Linked DNA regions of Tsuneonella mangrovi. The protein of the gene in region 1 interacts with the protein of each later gene in a pairwise test. Links are inferred from orthologs where the notes say so. Each region holds a gene or a part of one and is shown on either strand. Other genes may lie near its edges. The genes, in order: CJO11_RS04845 and dnaA.

The links.
Region 2: the proteins of CJO11_RS04845 (region 1) and dnaA interact in binary tests that used the Escherichia coli proteins (3 or more experiments, as listed by UniProt). The link is inferred for Tsuneonella mangrovi from one-to-one orthologs.

Annotation. Positions count from the first base shown.
Region 1 is NZ_CP022889.1:961,387-967,789, reverse strand. What follows is about bases 264-3,195. They hold CJO11_RS04845 (replicative DNA helicase), read right to left. Parts: upstream 2,524-3,195; coding sequence 1,003-2,523; downstream 264-1,002. Other genes in these bases: CJO11_RS04835 (glycoside hydrolase family 25 protein), read left to right, coding at 3,183-3,195; CJO11_RS04840 (UPF0262 family protein), read left to right, coding at 2,666-3,160; CJO11_RS04850 (phospholipase D-like domain-containing protein), read left to right, coding at 264-987. Also shown: more of CJO11_RS04850, read left to right, coding at 1-263; more of CJO11_RS04835, read left to right, coding at 3,196-3,884; CJO11_RS04830 (cytidine deaminase), read left to right, coding at 3,907-4,323; yghU (glutathione-dependent disulfide-bond oxidoreductase), read right to left, coding at 4,342-5,208; CJO11_RS04820 (NAD(+) synthase), read left to right, coding at 5,377-6,403. UniProt on the Escherichia coli protein: The main replicative DNA helicase, it participates in initiation and elongation during chromosome replication. Travels ahead of the DNA replisome, separating dsDNA into templates for DNA synthesis.
Region 2 is NZ_CP022889.1:635,906-642,263, reverse strand. Bases 3,247-6,133 are described here. They hold dnaA (chromosomal replication initiator protein DnaA), read right to left. Parts: upstream 5,479-6,133; coding sequence 4,015-5,478; downstream 3,247-4,014. Other genes in these bases: rpsT (30S ribosomal protein S20), read right to left, coding at 5,912-6,133; CJO11_RS03070 (DUF983 domain-containing protein), read right to left, coding at 3,551-3,991; CJO11_RS03075 (HesA/MoeB/ThiF family protein), read right to left, coding at 3,247-3,554. Also shown: CJO11_RS03090 (proline iminopeptidase-family hydrolase), read right to left, coding at 1-73; CJO11_RS03085 (NAD-dependent deacylase), read left to right, coding at 463-1,164; CJO11_RS03080 (APC family permease), read right to left, coding at 1,429-2,715; more of CJO11_RS03075, read right to left, coding at 2,784-3,246; more of rpsT, read right to left, coding at 6,134-6,172; mutM (bifunctional DNA-formamidopyrimidine glycosylase/DNA-(apurinic or apyrimidinic site) lyase), read right to left, coding at 6,316-6,358. UniProt on the Escherichia coli protein: Plays an essential in the initiation and regulation of chromosomal replication. Binds in an ATP-dependent fashion to the origin of replication (oriC) to initiate formation of the DNA replication initiation complex once per cell cycle.

The DNA.
Region 1 (6,403 bases):
CAGGCGGTACGCGACGCATTGGTCGCAGCGGCGCGGCGCGGGGTCGACGTGCAGCTGATCGTCGACGGATTCGGCGCGGACGCCGGCCCGCGCTTCTTCGCACCACTGGTGGAGGCAGGTGGGCGGTTCTTCGAGTTTTCGCCGCGATGGGGCCAGCGCTACCTTATCCGCAACCACCAGAAGATCGCAATCGCCGACGGGCGGGAAGCCATGCTCGGCGGGTTCAATATCGAAGACGACTATTTCGCGTCGGCCGCCGATGACGGGTGGAACGACCTTGGAGTGACTGTGCGCGGCCCGGTCGTCGCCGACCTTTCGCGCTGGTTCGGCGAGCTGAAAAAATGGGTCGCCAGCCCGAGCGGAAACTGGCTCGCCATCCGTCGCATGGTGCGTGAGTGGCAGCCCGGGTCCGGCGCGGTCAGCGTGGTGATCGGTGGACCCACGCGCATGCTGTCCACCTGGGCCCGCCATGTCGCGCGCGACATGGTTGAAGCGGATCGTCTCGACATGGTGATGGCCTATTTCTCGCCGCCTTACTGGCTGATGCGGCGGATCGGGCACGTCGCCCGTCGCGGCGAAGTGCGACTGGTGCTGGCCGGCAAGAGCGACAACGGCGCGACCATCGGTGCAGCCAGATCGCTCTACAACTACCTGCTCAAGCGGCGCGCGCGGATCTGGGAATTCACAGCGTGCAAGCTGCACGAAAAGCTGATCGTGGTCGGCGATGTGACCTATGTCGGGAGTGCCAATTTCGACATGCGCAGTCTCTATCTCAATCTCGAGATCATGCTGCGGATCGAGGATCCCGCCCTGGCCGAGCGGATGCGCGAGCATATCGCATTCCACCGCTCCGGTTCGGAAGAAATCACGCCATCGCTCCATAAACGCCGGGCCAATGTGTTCAGCCGCGTGCGCTGGTGGCTGGCGTGGTTCCTCGTGACCGTAGTCGATTACACGGTTACCCGGCGGCTCGACCTGGGGGAATAGCAGGGCAAATACCGATCAGTCGTAGCCGTAGCGCCGATCGTCCTGCGCAAGGTCGGAGAACTTGGTATACTTCGCCTCGAACTTCAGGCGGACCTTGCCGGTCGCGCCGTGACGTTGCTTGGCGACGATCAGTTCGGCAATCCCGTGCACCCGTTCCATTTCGCTTGCCCATGATGCGTGGGCATCGTGGACGCTGGCATCGTCTTCGGCCTGCGGGACCTTGGGTTCTTTCGCGGCGATGTAATAGTCCTCGCGGAAGACGAACCATACCATGTCAGCGTCCTGCTCGATCGAGCCGGATTCGCGCAGGTCGGACAGCATCGGGCGCTTGTCGTCGCGCTGTTCGACCGCGCGGCTGAGCTGCGACAGCGCTACCACAGGTACCTCGAGCTCTTTCGCCAGCGTCTTGAGGCCGCGGCTGATTTCCGAAATCTCGTTCACCCGGTTGTCGTTTGCGCGACCCGATCCTTGCAGCAATTGCAGGTAGTCGACCACGATCAGACCGATGTCGTGGCGTCGCTTCAAGCGGCGGGCGCGGGTGCGCAGCGCGGCGATCGACAGCGCCGGGGTGTCGTCGATGTAGAGCGGCAGGTCGGCGAGCTTCTGGCTGGCGAAGCTGAGTTGCTGGAACTCGTCGCGGCTCAGCTTGCCCATGCGCAGCGCTTCGCTGGAAATCTCCGCGACTTCTGCAAGGATGCGGGTAGCGAGCTGGTCTGCGCTCATTTCGAGGCTGAAAAAGGCGACGCCCGCGCCGACCGAGGCCTTCTCGTCTATCCCGTCCGACCGGTCGCGCAGCAGGCGGCTGGCGCAGTTGAACGCGATGTTGGTTGCCAGCGAGGTCTTGCCCATGCCCGGGCGCCCGGCGAGGATCACCAGGTCGGAATCGTGCAGGCCGCCGATCTTGTCGTTGATCGAGGTAAAGCCGGTGGTCTTGCCGGCGATGTGGCCGCCCGAGCTGATCGCCTTTTCGATCTGCCCCAGCGCCTTGGTGGTCGCCTGGCCAAAGCTTGATGCCTCGTTCTGGCTCGATGCGCCTTCGGCCACCTGGAACAGCGCGGCCTCCGCGTTCTCGATCTGCTCGAGCGGAGCGACCGATTCGCTGGTATCGAGCGCGCCTTCCACGAGGTTGCGACCGACCGTCACCAGTTCGCGCAGCAACGCGAGGTCGTAGATCTGTTCGGCCAGTTCGCGCGGGGCGAGCAGCCCCTGCCCGTCGGCGGTCAGGCGCGCGAGATAGGTGATCCCGCCGAGTTCCTTGAGCGCTTCGTCGGCCTCGAAATAGGGCTTGAGCGTCACCGGCGTGACCACTGCATTGCGATCGAGCAGCGCGACGATACGTTCGAACACGCGCTGGTGGACGGGTTCGAAGAAATGGGATGCGTGGAGCGGGGTCGCCAGCTCTTCCAGCACGCGGTTGTCGATCAGGATTGCCCCGAGAAAGGCCGCCTCGGCCTCGATATTGGCAGGCAACGCGCGAATCGCCGGGCTGGTGGCGGCGGTGTGGTCTGGGCGCGTGAGCAGGTTCTGGTCGGGCATGTCGGTCTATTGCGCACGCCCGTTGAGTCTTGGCAAGTGTGGTGCCGTCCGAGCCGGGTGTTCACGTCTGTGGATAGCGGGGATGAACGCGGTTAGGCCTTGCCGCAGCCTGTGCAGGTCTGCGAAAGGCTGGGCTGCGACAATGTCCGAATTCAAGCCCTCCTGGCGTATCGCCCACATCTCGCTCGACGAGGACACGATCCTGTGGCGCAACGCCGATGTCGAGCAGGAACGGCGGGTCGCGATCTACGACCTGATCGAGGAAAACGCGTTCAAGCCCATCCGTTCGGTGGAGGCGGGGCACGACGGGCCATACAACCTGGCACTGTCGGTGCCCGACGGGAGGCTGGCGATGGCGATCGCAACGGAAGCTGGCGAGCCGCTCGAGACGCTGGTGCTCGGCCTTGCACGGTTTCGCCGCCCGATCCGCGAGTATTTCGCGATCTGCGACAGTTATTACCAGGCAATCCGCAAGGCGACCGCGCAGGAAATCGAGACCATCGACATGGCGCGCCGGGCGATCCACAACGATGCCGCAGAGCTGTTGATCGAACGGCTGGAGGGCAAGGTCGAGACCGACCATGCGACCGCGCGGAGGCTGTTCACGCTGATCTGCGTGCTCCATATCAAGGGCTGAGCAAGAACAGGGATCGCGAATCGTGGCACGCAGGAAGAAAGGCTTTGGCTGGCGTGGACGCCTTGCCGGGGCAGTGCTGCTTGCCGGGCTGATCGGGGCTGGCTGGTTGTGGTGGCAGTTGCTCCACTGGACTCCGTCGACCGCCGACTATCCGGAGCAGGGCGCAGAGATCGGTGCGTCGGACGGCGCGGTAAAGTTCCGCACCTTGCGGGCGCTGGGAGCCGAATTCGTTTATCTCGACGCCAGCAGCGGCGCGAACCGGACCGACGCCAGGTTTGCTTCCAACATCGATGCTGCACAGGCTGCCGGACTCAAGGTCGGGGCGGTGCACGATTTCGACCCGTGCCTGACTGCCGATCCGCAATCGGCCAACTTCGTCACGATCGTTCCGCGCGAACCGCGGCTGCTGCCGCCGGTGATTGCGCTCGACCGCACGGCCGACAAGTGCCCTAAGAAGGTGCGCGATGCGGCAGTCGAGAGCGAACTGATGACGCTCATCAACCAGATCGAAGCGCACGCCGGCAAGCGCGCGATCCTCAAAGTCTCGCGCAGATTCGAGGATCGCTATCACCTCGCCGGAAGGCTCGATCGCAGCCTGTGGGTCGTCGGCACGCGGTTCCAGCCGACATACGCCGGGCGTCCCTGGCTGCTGTGGACGGCAAACGGGCGCCTCGAAACCCCCGCTGCGGGCGAACCGATTCGCTGGGTAGTGGTGCAGCCGTGAGCAATTGGGGTAGGGAGGAGCGATGACCGACGCAGACCTGATCAACGCCGCGCGTGCCGCTGCCGAAAGTTCGTATTCACCGTATTCGCAATACGCGGTGGGGTCGGCGCTGCTGTTTGCCGACGGCTCGGTGGTGACCGGGACCAACATCGAGAACGCCAGCTATGGCCTTGCGCTGTGTGCGGAAACCGTCGCGGTTGCCAAGGCAATGGACGGCGGGGTGCGCGGCGGCCTGGTCAAGGTTGTGGTCGTCGGGCCTCACGAACGTGGAGGGGGTGCGCCGATCACGCCATGTGGGCGTTGCCGCCAGGTGCTCAACGAGCTCGCCCAGCTCGGTGGGACCGATCCGGAAGTGCTGTGCGTCGCGCCGGATGAGGTGCGCACTGTTCGGCTGAGCGCGCTGCTGCCGCACGCATTCGGGCCGGGAAGCCTCGACTGAGGCGGCAGGCGCCCGCGATCAGCTCTTTCGGGGTTTGACTGCCAGAACTTCCGGGTCGAGTGCATCGAAGTCGGCGGCAGAGTGGCGTTCGGGCATAACCGCGCGGTTGACGAGCCTGCCGCGCCGCACCGCCGGGCGTGCATCGATCTCGTCGACCCAGCGAGCAAGGTTCTTGTATTCGTGAACCGACAGGAAGGTGCCCGAATCGTTGTAGGCCTCGCCGCGCGAGAGGATGCCGAGCCACGGGTAGCTGGCGACGTCCGCGATCGTGTATTTGTCTCCTGCAAGGAAGCGGGTCTCGGCAAGCCGCAGGTCAGCAACCGCGAGGATGCGCTTGGTCTCCATCGTGTAGCGGTTGATCGCGTATTCGTACTTCTCGGGCGCGTAGGCATAGAAGTGCCCGAACCCGCCGCCAATGAACGGGGCCGTTCCCATCTGCCACATCAGCCAGCTGAGAACTTCCGCACGGGCCGGATTCTCGCGCGGAAGCAGGAAGTCGAACTTTTCCGCCAGGTGCAGCAGGATCGCTCCGCTCTCGAACACCCGGAACGGCGTCGCCCCACTACGATCCTCCAGCGCGGGGATCTTGCTGTTCGGGTTGAGCGCCGTGAAGCCGGACCCGAACTGGTCCTGCTCCATGATCTTTATCATCCACGCATCGTATTCCGCGCCCGGATGTCCCGCCTCGAGCAGCTCCTCGAACATGATGGTGACCTTCTGCCCGTTTGGGGTGCCGACCGAATAGAGCTGGAACGGATGCTCGCCGACCGGGAGCTCCCGTTCGAACCGGGGTCCTGCGGTCGGGCGATTTACCCCTTCGAAGCGGCCGCTGTTCGCGCCCTCCGGGGTCCAGACCTTGGGCGGGGTATAAGTGGCTTCGGCCAACGCACTTCTCCTTGATCACTGGTTGCAGGGGAGGTGGGGCGAAGGGTTCGCAAACGCAACCATTCGAGCCACGCTTCCTGCTTCGTTACCTAGAAGCGCAACTTGTCTTGTGCGATTTTCATCGGCAATCGCCTTGCCATGAGTATCCAAAAAGGATACTAAAACGTAATGCACGAAGCCGGACGGAAATTGCGCGAATGGCGCGAGAATCGCGATCCTCCGCTCACTGCGGGGGAATTCGGGCGCTTGTTCGGCTTGCCGAAGCCGTGGCCCAGCCGCACCGTATATGGCTGGGAAACCAAGGGCAAGATCCCGCGCGCGGCAATCCAACGTCGGCTTGCAGAGCTGGGCATCGCCGATCCGGCCGATTGGCTGGTGCCGGCGAGAAATCAGAGGAGTATTCACAAAGGCGGACCTGCAACCAAGGGCGAAGCGCACCCGTTCTACTCGATCCACGCACACGGCCTGGTGCGCGTCGCCGCTTCGACGCCCAAGGTGCGCACCGCCGATGTCGCCTTCAATCGCGACGCAATCCTGGAGGAAGCGCGCCGTGCCCATGCCGCCCATGTCGACCTGGTGGTGTATCCCGAGCTGTGCGTCTCGTCCTACGCGATCGACGACCTGCACCTGCAGGCAGCGTTGCACGACGCGGTCGAGATGGCAGTTGGCGAGATTGTTCTTGCGAGCCGCGATTTTCGATCGCTGCTGGTGATCGGCGCGCCGCTGCGCCACAACGGGCGGCTCTACAATTGCGCCCTCGCGATCCATCGCGGGCGGTTGCTGGGCGTGGTTCCTAAGAGCTACCTGCCGAACTACCGTGAATATTACGAAAAGCGCTGGTTCGCCAACGGCCGCTCGATCAGCGGGCTCGAGATCGTGGTGAACGGGCAGAGTGTGCCATTCGGGACCGACCTGATCTTTGCCGCCAGCGACTTGCCCGTCTTCAAGCTGGGATTGGAGATTTGCGAGGATTTCTGGTCTCCGATCCCGCCGTCGACATTCGCGGCGATGGCTGGGGCAACAATTTTGGCGAACCTTTCCGCCTCGAACATCACCATCGGCAAATCCGACGAACGGCATATGCTTGCCAGCGCGCAATCGAGCCGTGCAGTCGCAGCCTATATCTATTCCGCGTCGGGGCATGGAGAGAGCACCACCGACCTCGCTTGGGACGGGCAGGGCATGATCTACGAGC
Region 2 (6,358 bases), 330 kb from region 1 along the record:
GCGGAGGCGCGGTATCCTGCGCCGTTGCCGCCGAGGCCAAGGCCGCCGCTGCGATCATCGCGAATATCTTCATGCCCATGTCCTCGCCCCTCCACCAAGCGCGTCAGAAGGACGAGCGGTATCACTTCAAAGAATTGAGACCAAGGTGGAACACGCTCTTTTGCCGGACCGCTTGCATGGGCTAGGCCGCGTGGACAGATTCCTCACGGTCACGGCCGGAGGCGAAAAGCGTCAATTCCAGGAGTGAGGACAAAGGACATGCTGGCATATTCGAGGACGAACGACGCAGAATTGGCGCTTTTCGGCCCGGCCCCTACGGGGTTCGGCCCATTTGGCCGCCTGTTTCGTTGCAAAACCTCGCCAGAGGCCCACTCTGACTTCGGTCTTACGCCTCTCAAGCAGCCAAATGGGTCTCGAACCGTGGTTCGTGCGGAATCTGTCCACGCGGCCTAGGATCGAGCCATGCCAGACATTCGCAATATCGTGATCCTGACCGGTGCCGGGATCAGTGCAGAAAGCGGAATAGACACCTTTCGCGGCGGCGGGGGCCTGTGGGAGCAGCACCGGGTCGAGGATGTCGCGACGCCCGAGGCGTTCGAGCGCGATCCCAACCTCGTGCTGCGGTTCTACGACATGCGTCGCGCGGCGATCCAGGAGAAGCTGCCCAACCCGGCGCACGATGCGCTCGCTCGGCTCGATCGTGCGTGGAATGGCGACCTGCTGATCGTGACGCAGAACGTCGACGACTTGCATGAGAGGGCCGGCGCCAGCCGGGTGCTGCACATGCACGGCGAACACCTCAATGCGTGGTGCACCTATTGCGACGAGCGCAGCCGCTGGACCGGTCCGCTTGCCGACCGCCCGCCATGCCCGCGCTGCGGTGCGCGCGCGCTTAGGCCCGACGTCGTGTGGTTCGGCGAGATGCCTTACCGGATGGAGGAGATCTACGCGGCGATGCGCACCGCGCACCTGTTCGTGTCGATCGGCACCAGCGGGGCGGTCTATCCCGCGGCGGGCTTCGTGCGCGATGCCAGGAGCCTTGGTGCGCAGACGCTCGAACTCAACCTCGAGCGCAGCCAGGGCAGCAGCTGGTTCGACGAGACGCGGCTTGGCTCGGCGAGCGAAGTCGTGCCGGCGTGGGTCGAGGAAGTATTGGCGGGTTAGGCCGCGTGGACAAATTCCTCACGGTCACGGCCGGAGTCGAAAAGCGTCAGTTCAAGGAGTGAGGACGAAGGATATGCTGGCATATTCGAGGAAGAACGACGCAGAAATGGCGCTTTTCGGCCCGGCCCCTGCGGGGTTCGGCCCATTTGGCCGCCTGCTTCGTTGCAAAACCTTGCAAGAGGCCCACTCTGACTTCGGTTTTGCGCCTCGCAAGCAGCCAAATGGGTCTCGAACCGTGGCTCGTGCGGAGTTTGTCCACGCGGCCTAGGCCGGCGCGGTCCCGCGCGCCGTCGTGCGTCCGCCGATCAGGAAGTGCAAAGGAACTGCAACGGCCATCAGCAGCATCCCAAGCCCGCCAGCCTGCCAGCCGGTTCCGTAGAGCATCCAGACGCAGAAACCCAAACCGATGAAGGCGTGGACGGGCTTCGAACGGGCCGCGATTGCGGCGATGCAAATTCCGCCATAGAACACGATTGCCGACGCATTTGTCAGGCGCAGCATGAAATCCAGTACCCGTTCGCCAAGGCCCGTCACGCTGCCGAGGATGAGCGCGATCGAGAGAATGCTGCCCAACAGCAAAGGCCGGTCAGCGACATCGCGTGAATTGGTAGGTGCCATCCAGCCGGGTATTTGCCCGTCCCTTGCAAGGCCAAGCGGAATTTCGCCGGTTACCAACACCATACCGTTGAGGCAGCCTATGGCGGAAATGGCCGCGAACAGCGCGACTGCGTCGCCGGCACCGGTGCCAACGAACTTGGCAACAAAGTCTGCGATGGGGGCGTTGCTGTGCTGTAGTTCTGTCGTCGGAACTGCATATACGATGGTGGTGCTGACGACCCAATAGATTGCAAGCACCGCCAATACGCCAATTACCGTTGCGCGCGCGACATTGCGCGCGGGATCGCGAACCCGCTCTGCCACCAGGCCGGCGGTCTCGAAGCCCACCATTGCGTAGAACGTGATCGCAAGGGTTGGGGTCAGAAGAGCCAGCGAAAAGGACGGGACGTGGGTTGCAGAGAAGGTTTGCGGCGACGAGGTTCCCAGCCACGCTGCAACGCCTATCACGACCGCAAGCGGTATGACCTTGAGCAGGGTTGTTACAACCTGCAGGTTCCCGGCTGTGCCTGCCCCGCGCAGGTTTGCAGCTGAAACGATCGCGATGATTGCAGTGGCGAGGATCGCGTTAGCCCACGTGCCCTGCGGGGCGGCGGGAAAAAGGTGCAGCAGGTATGCCGCGCCCGTGATGGCGACGATAGACATGCTGGTCCAAACCGATGTCCAATAGGCCCAGGCGATCAGCCGGGCAGGCATCAGTCCAAGGATATCTCCGCAAATCGCGAGAGTGCTCGGTTCATCGGGCCGACTGGCGGCGAACGCGGATATGACCAGTGCTATCGTGATGGCGCCCGCCCCGGCGATGATCCAGCTCACCGTGCCGGTGGTGCCGTAAGGCGCGAGGGCTGCGGGAAGCACGAATATCCCCGCGCCGATCATGGTGCCGACTACGACAGCGGTCGCAGTCCAGATGCCGAATGGCCGGGATTGTTCCATCAGTCGATGCCCCCTGTCGGGACCGAAGCACTAAATCCCAGGAGCGGCAAACGAATTCGTCGCCCGGCCTAGGCGCTATGGCAGCCCTTGCACTGCGGATCCTTGGGCACAGTCATCGTCCGCATGCCCGGTTGAAGTCCGTCGAGCAGGTGCAATTTGCCCCACTGCGGATCGCCAATCCCGCCGGTCGGGGCGAGGAGGATGCGCACCGCCTGCATCGCCGCAAACGTGCCGACCCATCCGGCCATCGCGCCCAGCATCCCCTCGTCGGCGCAGGTGTCGCAGTCTTCCGCGTCGAACGCGTCGCCGACAAAGCAGCGGTAACAGGCATGGTCCGCCAGGTGCCCCGCGAACGCACCGACCTGGCCCTGGAACCGCCCGACAGCGGCGCTGAGCAGCGGAACGCCCGCTGCAACGCACGCATCCGATACTGCGAGGCGGGTGGCAAAGTTGTCGGTTCCGTCGAGCACGAGATCGGCCCCTGCCACGATCTGCGGTGCGCGCGCGGCATCGATCCGGCGATCGTCGAGTTCAACCGCGATCTTCGGATCGAAATTGGCCAGCCAGCGGCGCGCGGAAACGGCTTTGCCGTGGCCGATGTCGCGCTCCGAATAGATCGTCTGGCGTTGGAGGTTGCTGGCGTCGACGGTGTCGTCGTCAACCAGCGCCAACTTCCCGATGCCGGCTCCGGCGAGGTATTGCAGCGCCGGGCTGCCGATCCCGCCGAGGCCTACGAGCATGACATGCGCCTGCGCCAGCGCGACCTGCCCCGCGCCGCCGATTTGCGGCAGCACGATATGGCGTGCGAACCGCGGCAGGCGTTCGGGCGAAATACTCATTGGGTATCGGGGAGGGCAGGCGTGGCCTCGGCGGGGCGCTCACGCTTGAAACCGAACATCCCCAGCCACCATTGCAACGCGATCACTGCGCCCTTGATCGGCTGCAGCCCGCCGATCACCATTCCGGTCGCGAGCGGGAAGATGATCGCCGCCGCCGCCCACAGCGACAGGTCGAGGTCCGCGAACAGGAAGATGATCAGCGGGGCGAGCAGGTGGCCGGTGAGCAGGATCGAGATGTACGCCGGGACATCGTCCGCCCGTGCATGGGTCCAGTCCTGACCGCAGGTGCGGCAGCGCTCGACCGGCTTGAGCCACTTGCCGAACAGCTCGCCGCCGCCGCAACGCGGGCAGCGGCAGCGGACGCCGCGCTTGGCAGCTTGCCAGAACGTTGCCGGGAGATTGACGGGGAGCGCGTGGAAATGGTCTGACGGGGACATGAAGCCCCCATAGCGCAATGCGCTCAGCTTTCCAGCTGTCGCAGCAGGCTGCGCACGTCGCCGTCCATGTCGGCATCGCGCTGGCGCAGGTCCTCGATCAGCCGCACCGCGTGGATTACCGTCGAATGGTCGCGCCCGCCGAACTTACGCCCGATTTCAGGGTAGGAGCGGGGCGTAAGCACCTTCGAGAGGTACATTGCCACCTGGCGCGGGCGAACAACGGCGCGCGCGCGGCGCTTGCTGGCCATCTCGGCACGGTCGATACGGTAGAACTGGCACACCGTGCGCTGGATCTCGTCGATCGTGATCCGGCGGCGGTTGGCCGAAAGGATATCGGTCAGCTGCTCTTCGGCGAGCTGGAGCGAGACCTCTTGCCCGGTCAGCTGGGCGTAGGCGATCAGCTTGTTGAGGCCGCCGACCAACTCGCGCACATTGCGGGTGATCGTGCGGGCGAGAAAGTCGATCACATCGGCGGGAACGTCGAGCGGTGCGAAGCGGGTGAGCTTCGATTCGAGGATCTTGCGGCGCAGCTCCATGTCGGCCGCTTGGATATCGGCAACGAGGCCCATCGACAGGCGGCTGAGCAGACGCGGCTCGACCCCGTCGAGCGCCTGAGGCGCGCGGTCGGCGGCAAACACCAGCCGCTTGCCTTCGGCCAGCAGCGCATCGATCGTGTAGAGCAGCTCTTCTTGTGCGCTCGCCTTTCCGATGATGAACTGGATGTCGTCGACCAGCAGCAAGTCGAAGCTGCGCAGGCGCGCCTTGAATTCGATCGTCTGGTTCGATTTCAGCGCCTGGACGAATTCGACCATGAACCGCTCTGCGCTGCAGTAGAAAATCCGCGCGCGGGGGTGGGCCGAAAGATACGCGTGACCGATCGCGTGGAGCAGGTGGGTCTTGCCCTGGCCGGTTGCGGCCTTGAGGTAGAGCGGCGAAAACTGCGGTTGTTCGGTTGCGGCCATCCGCTGCGCGGCGTTGCAGGCCAGCACGTTGGCTTCGCCGGTGATGAATGCGGCAAAGGTCAGCGATGGATCCAGACCGACCGACGAAGTGAACCCGCGATCGCCGATCGAGCTGGCCGAAACCGCGATCATGCTGGTGTCGCCGCCATCGTTCGCCGCGCGGCCATTGCCGAAATTGAGTTCGGGCAGCTTGCGGCGGCCAGGGTGGACCATGATCTTGACGTGGCGGACTTCACCGCGCGCGATCTTCCACGCCAGGCTCAGCCGGTCGTGGAACCGGTCGTTGACCCAGTTGGCAGAAAACTCGGTCGGCAGGTAGAGATTGAGTGTGCCGCTGTCCTTGTCGATCCCGCCGACCTGGATCGGCTTGATCCACTGGCTGTGAAGCTGGTGGCCAAGATCTTTTCGGAGGCCCTGGCTGATGTCTGCCCAATCGGCTGCCAGGTTTACTGCCTCCAGATCTTCCATATTGCCCTCACCGCCCTTGCGCCGCGTCGACCCCACGCCGCTGTTCATATCAGTCATCGATGCCAGTCCCCGTCCCCGAAATCCGGCATTCGCCGATCCTGTCTGTTTGCCCCGTCGCTGGACAAAACTTCGGCGTGCCTCAAAACCCCCCGGTTAAGGCTCAAACGTCGTGTCCAGTGATGTTAGAATCAGCGCTGTCCTGCTGCTGACCGGGCATTCAATTGAACAGCGCGGCGCGGCTTGCAAGGGGCAGGGTGCAAAAAAAATGAAATAAAACCTGTTGACTCGCCGAAACCCCAGCAATTGCATATAAAGCATTGAAAAATAACTACGTTGCAGTGCAAGGCTTGCGAATCGGCAGAATCCCTAGGTTTTTTGCAGTTCGGTTACAGTTGCTCTCGCAGGTGCAACAAAAACGCCGGCGCAATTGCACCGGCGTTATCGTGTTCGGATGATGATCAAGCGGCCCCGAGATGGGGCGACTCGCGACTCAGAGCGAAGCGACTCGCTTGCTGAGCCGGCTCATCTTGCGGGCAGCCGTGTTCTTGTGGACCACGCCGCGAGCAACGCCGCGCATCAATTCCGGCTGCGCTTCCTTGAGTGCCTCGGCAGCGGCCGTCTTGTCACCACCGGCAATTGCGGTTTCGACCTTCTTGATGAAGCTGCGGATGCGGCTCATGCGGGCGGTGTTGACTTCCGCGCGACGGTCGTTGCGGCGGATGCGCTTCTTGGCTTGCGGCGTGTTGGCCATGTCTGTCCTTACTGCTGGCCGCCCGTCAGGCAAGCGGCCGAAAACCTGTGTGTCGAATGTTGCTAACGGCGGGTATCCGCCGGAAAGCGGCGCCCCTAGCGGGAAGGGGGCGAATCGTCAAGCATCGGCTAGCCATCTCGCCGCTATCGTTGGCAGCGCGGGCAGAACCATGAGCTGCGCCCGCCC